DNA from 2 places in the Mesorhizobium sp. genome. Region 1 is predicted to be linked to the other one. Evidence: riboswitches for the same ligand, from Rfam matches in the RefSeq annotation. Region 1 holds a riboswitch; the other holds the start of a gene.

The links. A riboswitch is a leader RNA that binds a small molecule or an ion and turns the genes downstream of it on or off. The one in region 1 is predicted to bind S-adenosylmethionine.
Region 2: another riboswitch for S-adenosylmethionine. It lies ahead of metX (homoserine O-acetyltransferase MetX); the one in region 1 lies ahead of ACO07C_RS12755 (O-succinylhomoserine sulfhydrylase).

Annotation. Positions count from the first base shown of each region.
Region 1 covers NZ_OZ245860.1:2,666,969-2,671,647, forward strand. The annotation lists gene araD1 (AraD1 family protein) at 1-245, shown strand, start outside; gene ACO07C_RS12745 (hypothetical protein) at 258-725, shown strand; gene ACO07C_RS12750 (2'-deoxycytidine 5'-triphosphate deaminase) at 751-1,845, opposite strand; SAM riboswitch at 1,924-2,001, shown strand; gene ACO07C_RS12755 (O-succinylhomoserine sulfhydrylase) at 2,058-3,248, shown strand; gene ACO07C_RS12760 (ceramide glucosyltransferase) at 3,276-4,427, opposite strand; gene apaG (Co2+/Mg2+ efflux protein ApaG) at 4,655-4,679, shown strand, end outside.
Region 2 covers NZ_OZ245860.1:4,425,040-4,429,718, reverse strand. The annotation lists gene ACO07C_RS21145 (sugar kinase) at 1-601, shown strand, start outside; gene ACO07C_RS21140 (prephenate/arogenate dehydrogenase family protein) at 598-1,533, opposite strand; gene hisC (histidinol-phosphate transaminase) at 1,540-2,649, opposite strand; SAM riboswitch at 2,820-2,897, shown strand; gene metX (homoserine O-acetyltransferase MetX) at 3,000-4,169, shown strand; gene metW (methionine biosynthesis protein MetW) at 4,166-4,679, shown strand, end outside.

The DNA.
Region 1 (4,679 bases):
CGGGAGAAACGAACATGTCGCACACGATCGCCAACCTGGAACATCACCACTTCAAATATTCGGCGTTCCGTCAGCCGGGCGACGTGCACGTGCACATGTTCGGCACGGCGACATTGTCCTTCGCCGACGGCATCACCACAGAAGCCGGCGACGTGTTCGAGATCGAAGCCAAGGATTTCGGCTTGCCGCTACGCAATCCGCTCGAGATCGAGCAGCCGGTGAAGGTGGCGGTGAGGGCGCTGTAACGAGAGACTGGAATGTTGGGCAAGGAAACGAACCGGGGACGGCTTGCTATTGTGGTCACCGGCTTGGCGCTTGCCTTTGCCTGTTCTTCCTCGATGGCTTACGGCGCGCAGCGCTGCAGCCCGAAATCCTATCATGAAGCCCAGTCGGCAATGACCCGCCGGCTTCTGGCCACCGGTTACTCGAAGACGCAAGTGAACTTTCTTATGCGCAATGCGGACCGCATAACTTCCGCGCTACCTGCCGACAAACTCGACGGGAATGCCAAGGCCTGCGGCATCGACTCCGCTAAAGCCTATGTCTTCGGATGCCTCGACAAGCAACTGTTCCCCTTGAAGTCCGGCACAAACGCTTTGCTCGACGACGAGAAACAAACCAAAGGATTTTGGGGCAGGAAGCGCCTCACCGTACGCGAACTGCGCTTTATCGGTGGGCTCCATGGCTGCCTTGGCGCCGCAAAAGAATCTCTCTTTCGCGGCTGAACGCGGAAACTTCACGACATCAGCGTCAGCGCGCCGAGCGAAAGTGCTTGGAGAGTTTCAGGCCCTGCGCCTGGTAGTTGGAGCCGAGATCGGTGCCGTAGAGCGCCTGCGGCCGCTTCAGCATGTGTTCGTAGACCAGTCTGCCGACAATCTGCCCATGGTCGAGGATGAACGGCACTTCATGGCTGCGCACTTCGAGCACGGCCCGGCTTCCGGTGCCGCCGGCCGCCGAATGGCCAAACCCCGGATCGAAGAAGCCGGCATAGTGAACGCGGAATTCGCCGACCAGAGGGTCGAAGGGCGTCATTTCGGCAGCGTAGAGCGGCGGCACATGCACCGCTTCCTGGCTGACGAGGATGTAGAACTCATCGGGATCGAGTACGAGTTCACCGGCGCCGCTCTTATGGATCGGCTCCCAGAAATCGACGACCTCCTGCGCGGCGCGCTTGTCGACATCGACCAGCCCCGTGTGATGCTTTCCGCGATACCCGACAAGACCGTCCTTGTCACCGTTGAGGTCGATCGACAGCGCTATGCCACCACCGGAGATGTTGGGCGGATCGGTCGCGACCAGCATCTCGTTGCGATGCAGGTCGTGCAACTCGGCCTCGGACAGCAGCGCATTGCCGGTGCGGAAGCGTATCTGCGACAGACGCGAACCGGTGCGCAGCACGATCGGGAACGTGCGAGGGCTTACCTCCAGGTAGAGCGGGCCGTTATAGCCGGCGGCGATCTTGTCGAACTCGTGGCCGCGATCAGTCATGACGCGTGTGAAGATGTCCAGTCGGCCCGTCGAACTCTTGGGATTGGCCGAAGCGGAAATGTCGGCGGGAAGCGCCAGGCTCTCCAGCAGCGGCACTATGTAGACGCAGCCCGTTTCCAGCACCGCGCCTTCTGCCAGGCTGATCTCGTGCAGCTTTAGCCGGTCGAGCTTTTCCGAGACCTTGTGATTGGGACCGGGCAGGAACGAAGCCCGCACCCGCCAGGCCTTGTCCCCTAGCCTCAGGTCAAGGCTCGCCGGCTGGATCTGGTCGACATCCAGAGGGCGCGACGAGGTGAGCGCACCCGACTGGAACAGCGCCGAAATATCCTGATCTGGAAGAATGCCTGTCTGCCGCAAGGCTCTGCTCCTTAGCCGCTGGTACAAACCTCTTAATGAAGCCGGCAATTGACGCAAGCGCGGCGCGGGTCTAAAGGGTCGTTATCCCGTGGTGATTTGGCCGGTCGGCTTGCAGCCACGTTAAACAAGTCGCTAAAGGACCGTTGGCCGCAAGGCCGTATGGACCGGTTGCGACTTTCGCGGCCGGTTTTTTTGTGTCTGGAACAAAAGCGATGAGCACCAACAAGCGCAACTGGAAGCCTCAGACGGCACTCGTGCATAGCGGGACCTTGCGTTCCGGCTTCGGTGAAACCTCCGAGGCGATATACCTGACCCAAGGCTACGTTTACGAAACGGCGCAGGCGGCGGAAGCCCGATTCAAGGGCGAGGAACCCGGTTTCATCTATTCGCGATACGCCAATCCGACCGTCGACATGTTCGAGAAGCGCATGTGCGCGCTGGAAGGCGCCGAGGATGCGCGCGCCACGTCGTCGGGAATGGCGGCGGTGACCGCGGCCCTTCTGTGCAGCGTCAAGGCCGGCGATCACATCGTGGCGGCGCGCGCACTGTTCGGCTCCTGCCGCTGGGTGGTCGAGACGCTGGCGCCGCGATACGGCATCGAAGCGACGCTTGTCGACGGTACCGACATCGCAAATTGGGAACAAGCGGTCAGGCCGAACACCAAGCTGTTCTTCTTGGAGAGCCCAACAAATCCGACATTGGAGGTGGTCGATATCGCCGCCGTCGCCTCGCTGGCCAATTCGATCGGCGCGCGGCTCGTCGTCGACAATGTCTTCGCCACGCCGCTGCAACAGAAACCGCTGCAACTCGGCGCCCACATCGTCGTCTATTCGGCGACCAAGCACATAGACGGCCAGGGCCGCTGCCTCGGCGGCGTCATCCTGTCGGACAAGAAGTGGATCGACGAGAACCTGCACGACTATTTCCGCCATACCGGCCCCAGCCTGTCGCCCTTCAATGCCTGGACGCTGCTGAAGGGCCTGGAGACGCTGCCGCTGCGCGTGCGCCAGCAGACCGAAAGTGCAGGCCGTATCGCCGACTTCCTCGCCGAAAGGCCGGAAATCGCTCGGGTCATCTATCCGGGCCGGGCCGACCATCCGCAGGCCGATATCGTCAAGAAGCAGATGTCGGGTGGCTCGACGCTGATCTGTCTCGACGTCAAGGGCGGCAAGCAGGCGGCTTTCGCCCTGCAGAACGCGCTCGACATCGTGCTGATCTCGAACAATCTAGGCGACTCGAAGAGCCTGATCACCCATCCGGCCACCACGACGCACAAGAACCTGAGCGACGAGGCGCGCGCCGAACTGGGCATAGGGCCTGGCACGCTGCGCCTGTCGGTCGGTCTCGAGGACGCCGACGATCTGCTGGAGGATATCGAGCAGGCGCTGAAGTCGGTGAAGTAAGCGCACGGGCAGTACCGCCCGCTGCTTTCAGGCCCCGGACGGCGTTTCTTCCAGCTCGGTGGCCTTGGTGCCGATCGTCATGGCATTGCCGCGCCAGTCGACGGCGCCGCCGACCCATCCGCGCACCCACATGGCCGGCAGGATGCAGTCCCGCGCCATCATGGCCGGGATGGTCCGCCATGAGATGTACCAACCCTTGGCGAAAGCCAAGGCGCATTCCGGAAGGTAGGCTGCCGCCAGCAGGGCGGCGGCCGTCAACGGCAGGCTCCATCCAGCGCCAGCGGCGGCGGCCAGCGCGAGCAGCAGCGGCACGGCCACGCCGGTCAATATTTCGGGCGCGAAGAACAGCGGGAACGTCACACGGCGCAGCCGCGCCCAACGCGCCTGGCGCGACCAAATCTCGCCCAGCGTGCGCCGGCCCAACGGCTGCTCGAAGGGCGCGGCCACCAGATTGACGCGCAGGCCGAGCCCGTTCACCAGCTTGGTCGCCGCGGCATCTTCCGCGATCTCGGCCGCAAGCGCCCGAATGCCGCCATTGGCATCGAGCAGGGGCTTGTTCCACAACATGCTCTTGCCCTGGGCGAAGCCAAGGCCAATCGCCTCGCCGGCATACTGCCAGCGCGCCTGCAGCGTGTTGAGAAACGCGCATTCGACCTCGGCCCAGAAGCCGTCGGGACGAGATCCTATCGGTGTCGAGCAGACGAGGCCGGTTCCAGGCCCCCATGCCGACATCAGGTGCTGCACGTAGTCCCTGGGCATCAGGACGTTCGAATCGGCAAGGATCACCCATTCGTGGCGTGCCGCTTCCCAGCCCTTGACGCAATTGTTGAGCTTGGGGTTGCCGCTGATGCGGTCGTCACCGAAAAGCAGCCTGGCAGGCACATCCGGAAAGCGGGCGATGGCTTGTCTGATCAAGCCGACCACAGGATCGTCGGCCTGGGCGACGCAGAAGACAAGCTCATAATGCGGCCAGTCGAGCGAGAAGGCGCGCTCCAAAGTCTCTTCGGTGAAGGGCTCGACACCACGCGCCGGAATGACGATCGAGACCGTGGGAGCCATGCCGGCTGGCGGCGCGATGGTCCCGCGCCGCTTCAGCTGGAGCGAGGCGAGCACGATACTCGCAAGATTTGCAAGGATGAGGGCGGCGGAAAGCGGGGCAGCGATGAGTGTCAGTTCCATCGAGATCTGGTCACTCCAGAAAAACCGACCACTTGAGGGCCGTTTCCAACAGGTCGACAGAGCGCTGAGTCGCCCGGCACAATCCCGAGCACACCATCACTGTCATGTGTCACTTAAATGACATTGTTTGTCGGCACCTGCCCTTCAAGGCTGGTAAGAACCGGATACGCGCCATTGACCAGGCCAGGCGAGAACCCGAAAGTTGCCGGATTGTTTTGGAGTAGCCCATGTACAGCGCCGTAACGCGCAACA
Region 2 (4,679 bases), 1.8 Mb from region 1:
GCCTTTCTACGACATCCGTGCCCAAGCGGCCCCAGGGGCGCTCCCGGTCGCCGATCTAACGGCGTTCGATGCGGTGCTGGTCGACGTGCGCTGGCCGGGCGCGGCGGCACTTGCCTTGAAGGCGGCGCGCGCCATCGGCCGGCCGGCGATCCTCGATGCCGATACCGCGCCGCTGGCCGTGCTGGAGCAGCTGTTGCCGCTGGCTTCCCACATTGTCGCCTCCGAACCGGCGGCACGCATCATCTGCGGCCAGGCGCTGGATCTGGAGTCCACCTGCAACGATCTGGCATCCCGAACAGACGCCTTCGTGGCTATTACGGGCGGCGCGGCGGGAACCTGGTGGTTTGACAGGGCGGCGGGATCACCTCGCCATGTCCCCGCGCCACGGATCAAGGCAGTCGACACGCTGGCCGCCGGCGATGTCTTCCACGGCGCCTTCGCCGTCGGGCTGGCGGAGGCGATACCGATCGAGCAGGCGCTGCGTTTCGCCAGCGCCGCGGCCGCGCTCAAATGTCTGCGCTTCGGCGGCAGGCTGGGCGCACCGGACAGGGCCGAAACGCTGGCGATGGTCGCCGAACACTGGCCTGCTGGACAGGCCTAGCCCTTGGCCGGATGTTCGACCGCCTGGCGGCCGAAATCGGGAACGTCGATGTCCTGGCCGGCATCGATGATCGACCGTCGTATCGCACGGGTGCGGGTGAACAGGTCGAACAGCTTCTCGCCGTCGCCCCAGCGGATGGCCCGCTGCAGCGAAGCCAGATCCTCCGAGAACCGCGCCAGCATTTCGAGGATGGCGTCCTTGTTGTGCAGGCAGACATCGCGCCACATGGTCGGATCGGAAGCGGCGAGACGGGTGAAGTCGCGGAAACCGGAGGCCGAGTATTTGATGACTTCGGACTTGGTCACCGACTCCAGATCGTCAGCCGTGCCGACGATGTTGTAGGCGATGATATGCGGCAGATGCGAGACGATGGCCAGCGTCATGTCGTGGTGCTGGGGATCCATCGTGTCGATGTTGGAGCCGCAGCGGCGCCAGAACTCCGACAGCCGCTCCAGCGCTTCAGGGTCGGTGTCGGGAAGCGGCGTGAAGATGCACCAGCGGTTGTCGAAGAGATCGGCAAAGCCCGCGTCGGGACCCGATTTTTCCGTACCCGCCAGCGGATGCCCCGGGATGAAATGCACGCCCGCCGGCACATAGGGCTGCATCTGCGCGATGACCGACGCCTTGGTCGAGCCGACATCGGTGAGAATGGCGCCGGGCTTCAGCGCCGGCGCGATTTCCTCGGCGACAGCGCCGGACGAGCCGACCGGCACCGAGACGATGACCAGGTCGGCATCGCGGACCGCTTCCTCCGCATCCGTGGTGTAGGAATCGCCCAGCCCCAGTTCTTTCGCCCGCGCCAGCGTCGCGGTGCTGCGTGTCGAAATGGCGACATGGCCAGCCAGGCCCTCGCGCCGGATGACACGCGCCAGCGAAGAGCCGATCAGGCCGATGCCGACCAGCGCTATCTTTTCAAACATGGGTGACGTCATGGCGTTCTAGCTTTTCAGGAATGTCGTGAGAGCGGCGATAACGCCGCGATTGGCCTCTTCGGTACCGACGGTCATGCGAAGCGCGTTGGGGAAGCCGTAGCCGGAAACGCGCCGCAGGATATAGCCGCGCGCGGTCAGGTATTCGTCCGCCTGCGCCGCCGAATGTTTCTGGTCGTCGGGAAAATGGATGAGGATGAAATTGCCGACGCTGGGCGTCACCCGCAGCCCAAGTTTTGTCAACTCCTCGCTCAGCCATGTGAGCCAGGTCTCGTTGTGCGCCACGCTGCGCTCGACATGGTCGCGGTCGCGGATCGCCGCGATGCCGGCCTCGATCGCCGTCGCGTTGACATTGAAGGGACCACGCACCCGGTTGATCGCGTCGACGATATGCATCGGCGCATACATCCAGCCGATCCGCGCGCCACCCAGGCCGATCTTGGAGAAGGTGCGGGTCATCACCACGTTCTCGGCGCCGCCGACCAGCTCGATGCCGGCTTCATAGTCGTTGCGGCGGACATATTCGGCATAGGCGGCGTCCAGCACCAGCAGCACATGCCTGGGCAGGCTGGCATGCAGGCGACGCACCTCCTGGAACGGCACATAGGTGCCGGTCGGATTGTTTGGGTTGGCCAGAAACACGATCTTCGTGCGCGGCGTGACGGCGGCAAGGATCGCGTCGATGTCGGCGCGCTCTTCGGTCTCCCTGACCGCGACCGGCTTCGCACCCGCCGACTGGATGTAGATCTTGTAGACCATGAAGGCGTGTTCGGTGAAGACAGCTTCGTCGCCCGGCGCGAGATAGGTCTGCGCCAACAAGCCGAGAATCTCGTCGGAACCGTTGGAGCAGATGATGTTCTGCGCATTGAGGCCATGCACCTCGGCGATCGCTTCGCGCAGTCTCCTTGCGGTGCCGTCGGGATAGATGTCGAGCTTTCCGGCGATCTCCCGCGCGGCCTCGATCGCCTTGGGCGATGGACCGAGCGGGTTCTCGTTGGACGACAGTTTGAAGACCTTGGCGACGCCAGCCGGCGCGGCGCTCTTGCCGGGCACGTAGGCCTCGATGTCCATGATGCCCGCGCGTGGGGTTGGACGTGCCTTGTCCGATATCTGGCTCATGTCGCAAAATCCGTCGAGAACGCTTCCGCCTGGAAGCCGCAGCGGAAATACAAGCCATGGCCGCCAATGTCGAGAGGTGGCAGTGGTGCCAGGGCTCAGTCCAGCAGTCGGTGTAGCAGTCGGCCCAGCGGTCGGCATTGACGGCAAGGCGGCCGAGTTCTAGAAGGGCAATGAGATTCCGTGGTGATTTGGCCGGTCGGCTTGCAGCCACGTTAAACAACTTGCTAAAGGGCCGTTTGCATCCTGTAACCGGCTTTGCGACGGCATTGCCGGTTTTTTATTGTCCGCTCCGGCCGGATACCGCATCGGTCTCGAAAGGCTGATGCGGATCAAAGTGTGAGATGGATGCGATGGCCGCTCTGCGCGCTGGAAAAACCAACAACGAAGCCGACCAGCCGTCGAGCCCGGTGCTGCTCTTCGGCCCCGACAAGCCGCTCAAGCTCGATGCAGGCAGCGTGCTGTCGCCGTTCCAGATTGCCTACCAGACCTACGGCACGCTCAACGATGCGCGCTCCAACGCCATTCTCGTCTGCCACGCGTTGACCGGCGACCAGCATGTCGCCAACACCAATCCCGTCACCGGCAAGCCAGGCTGGTGGGAAGTGCTGATCGGCCCCGGCAAGATCATCGACACCAACCGCTTCTTCGTCATCTGCTCCAACGTCATCGGCGGCTGCCTGGGCTCCACCGGTCCGGCCTCGACCAACCCCGCCACCGGCAAGCCCTACGGGCTCGACCTGCCGATCATCACCATCCCCGACATGGTACGCGCGCAACTGATGCTGGTCGAACATTTCGGCATCGAAACCCTGTTTTGCGTGCTTGGCGGCTCGATGGGCGGCATGCAGGTGCTGGAATGGGCATCAACCTATTCAGACCGGGTTTTCTCGGCGCTGCCGATCGCCACCGGTGCACGTCATTCCTCGCAGAACATCGCCTTCCACGAGGTCGGCAGGCAGGCGGTGATGGCCGATCCGGATTGGCATGGCGGAAAGTATTTCGACTATGGCAAGCGGCCGGAAAAGGGCCTGGCCGTGGCGCGCATGGCCGCCCACATCACCTATCTGTCGGAAGCGGCCCTGCATCGGAAGTTCGGTCGCAACCTGCAGGATCGCGAAGCGCTGACCTTCGGCTTCGACGCCGATTTTCAGATCGAAAGCTATTTGCGCCACCAAGGCATGACCTTCGTCGACCGTTTCGACGCCAATTCCTATCTCTACATGACGCGGGCCATGGACTATTTCGACCTTGCCGCCGACCATGGCGGCCGGCTGGCCGATGCTTTTGCCGGCACCAAGACCAAGTTCTGCCTGGTCTCCTTCACCTCGGACTGGCTGTTTCCGACCGAGGAGAGCCGCTCGATCGTCCACGCGCTGAACGCCGCCGGCGCATCCGTTTCCTTCGTCGAGATCGAAACCGATCGTGGCCACGACGCCTTCCTGCTCGACGAGCCGGAACTTTTCGCCGCCATCAACGGCTTCATCGGCTCGGCCGCGCGGGCAAGAGGGCTCAAGCCATGAGCGTCAACGACACACAGCGCGTCGACCTCGAGGTCGTCGCCAACCTCATCCCGCCGCGGTCGCGGGTGCTCGACGTCGGTTCCGGCGACGGCTCGCTGCTGGAACTGCTGCAGGACACCAAGCAGGTCGATGGCCGCGGCCTGGAACTGTCGCAGCGCGGCGTCAACGAATGCGTGGCGCGCGGCCTGTCCGTCATCCAGGGAGACGCCGACAAGGACCTCGAATTCTATCCCGACAAGGGTTTTGATTTCGTCGTGCTGTCACAGACCCTGCAGGCAACCCGCAATCCCAAGCTGGTGCTCGACGAACTGCTCAGGATCGGCGAGCGCGCGATCGTCTCCTTTCCGAATTTCGGCCATTGGCGGGTCCGCCTGTCATTGTTCCTCAACGGCCGCATGCCGGTGACCAAGGACCTGCCCTATTCATGGTACGACACGCCCAATATCCACTTCTGCACCATCCGCGACTTCGTCAATCTGTGCGACGAGCTCGGAGCCACGGTTGAAAAGG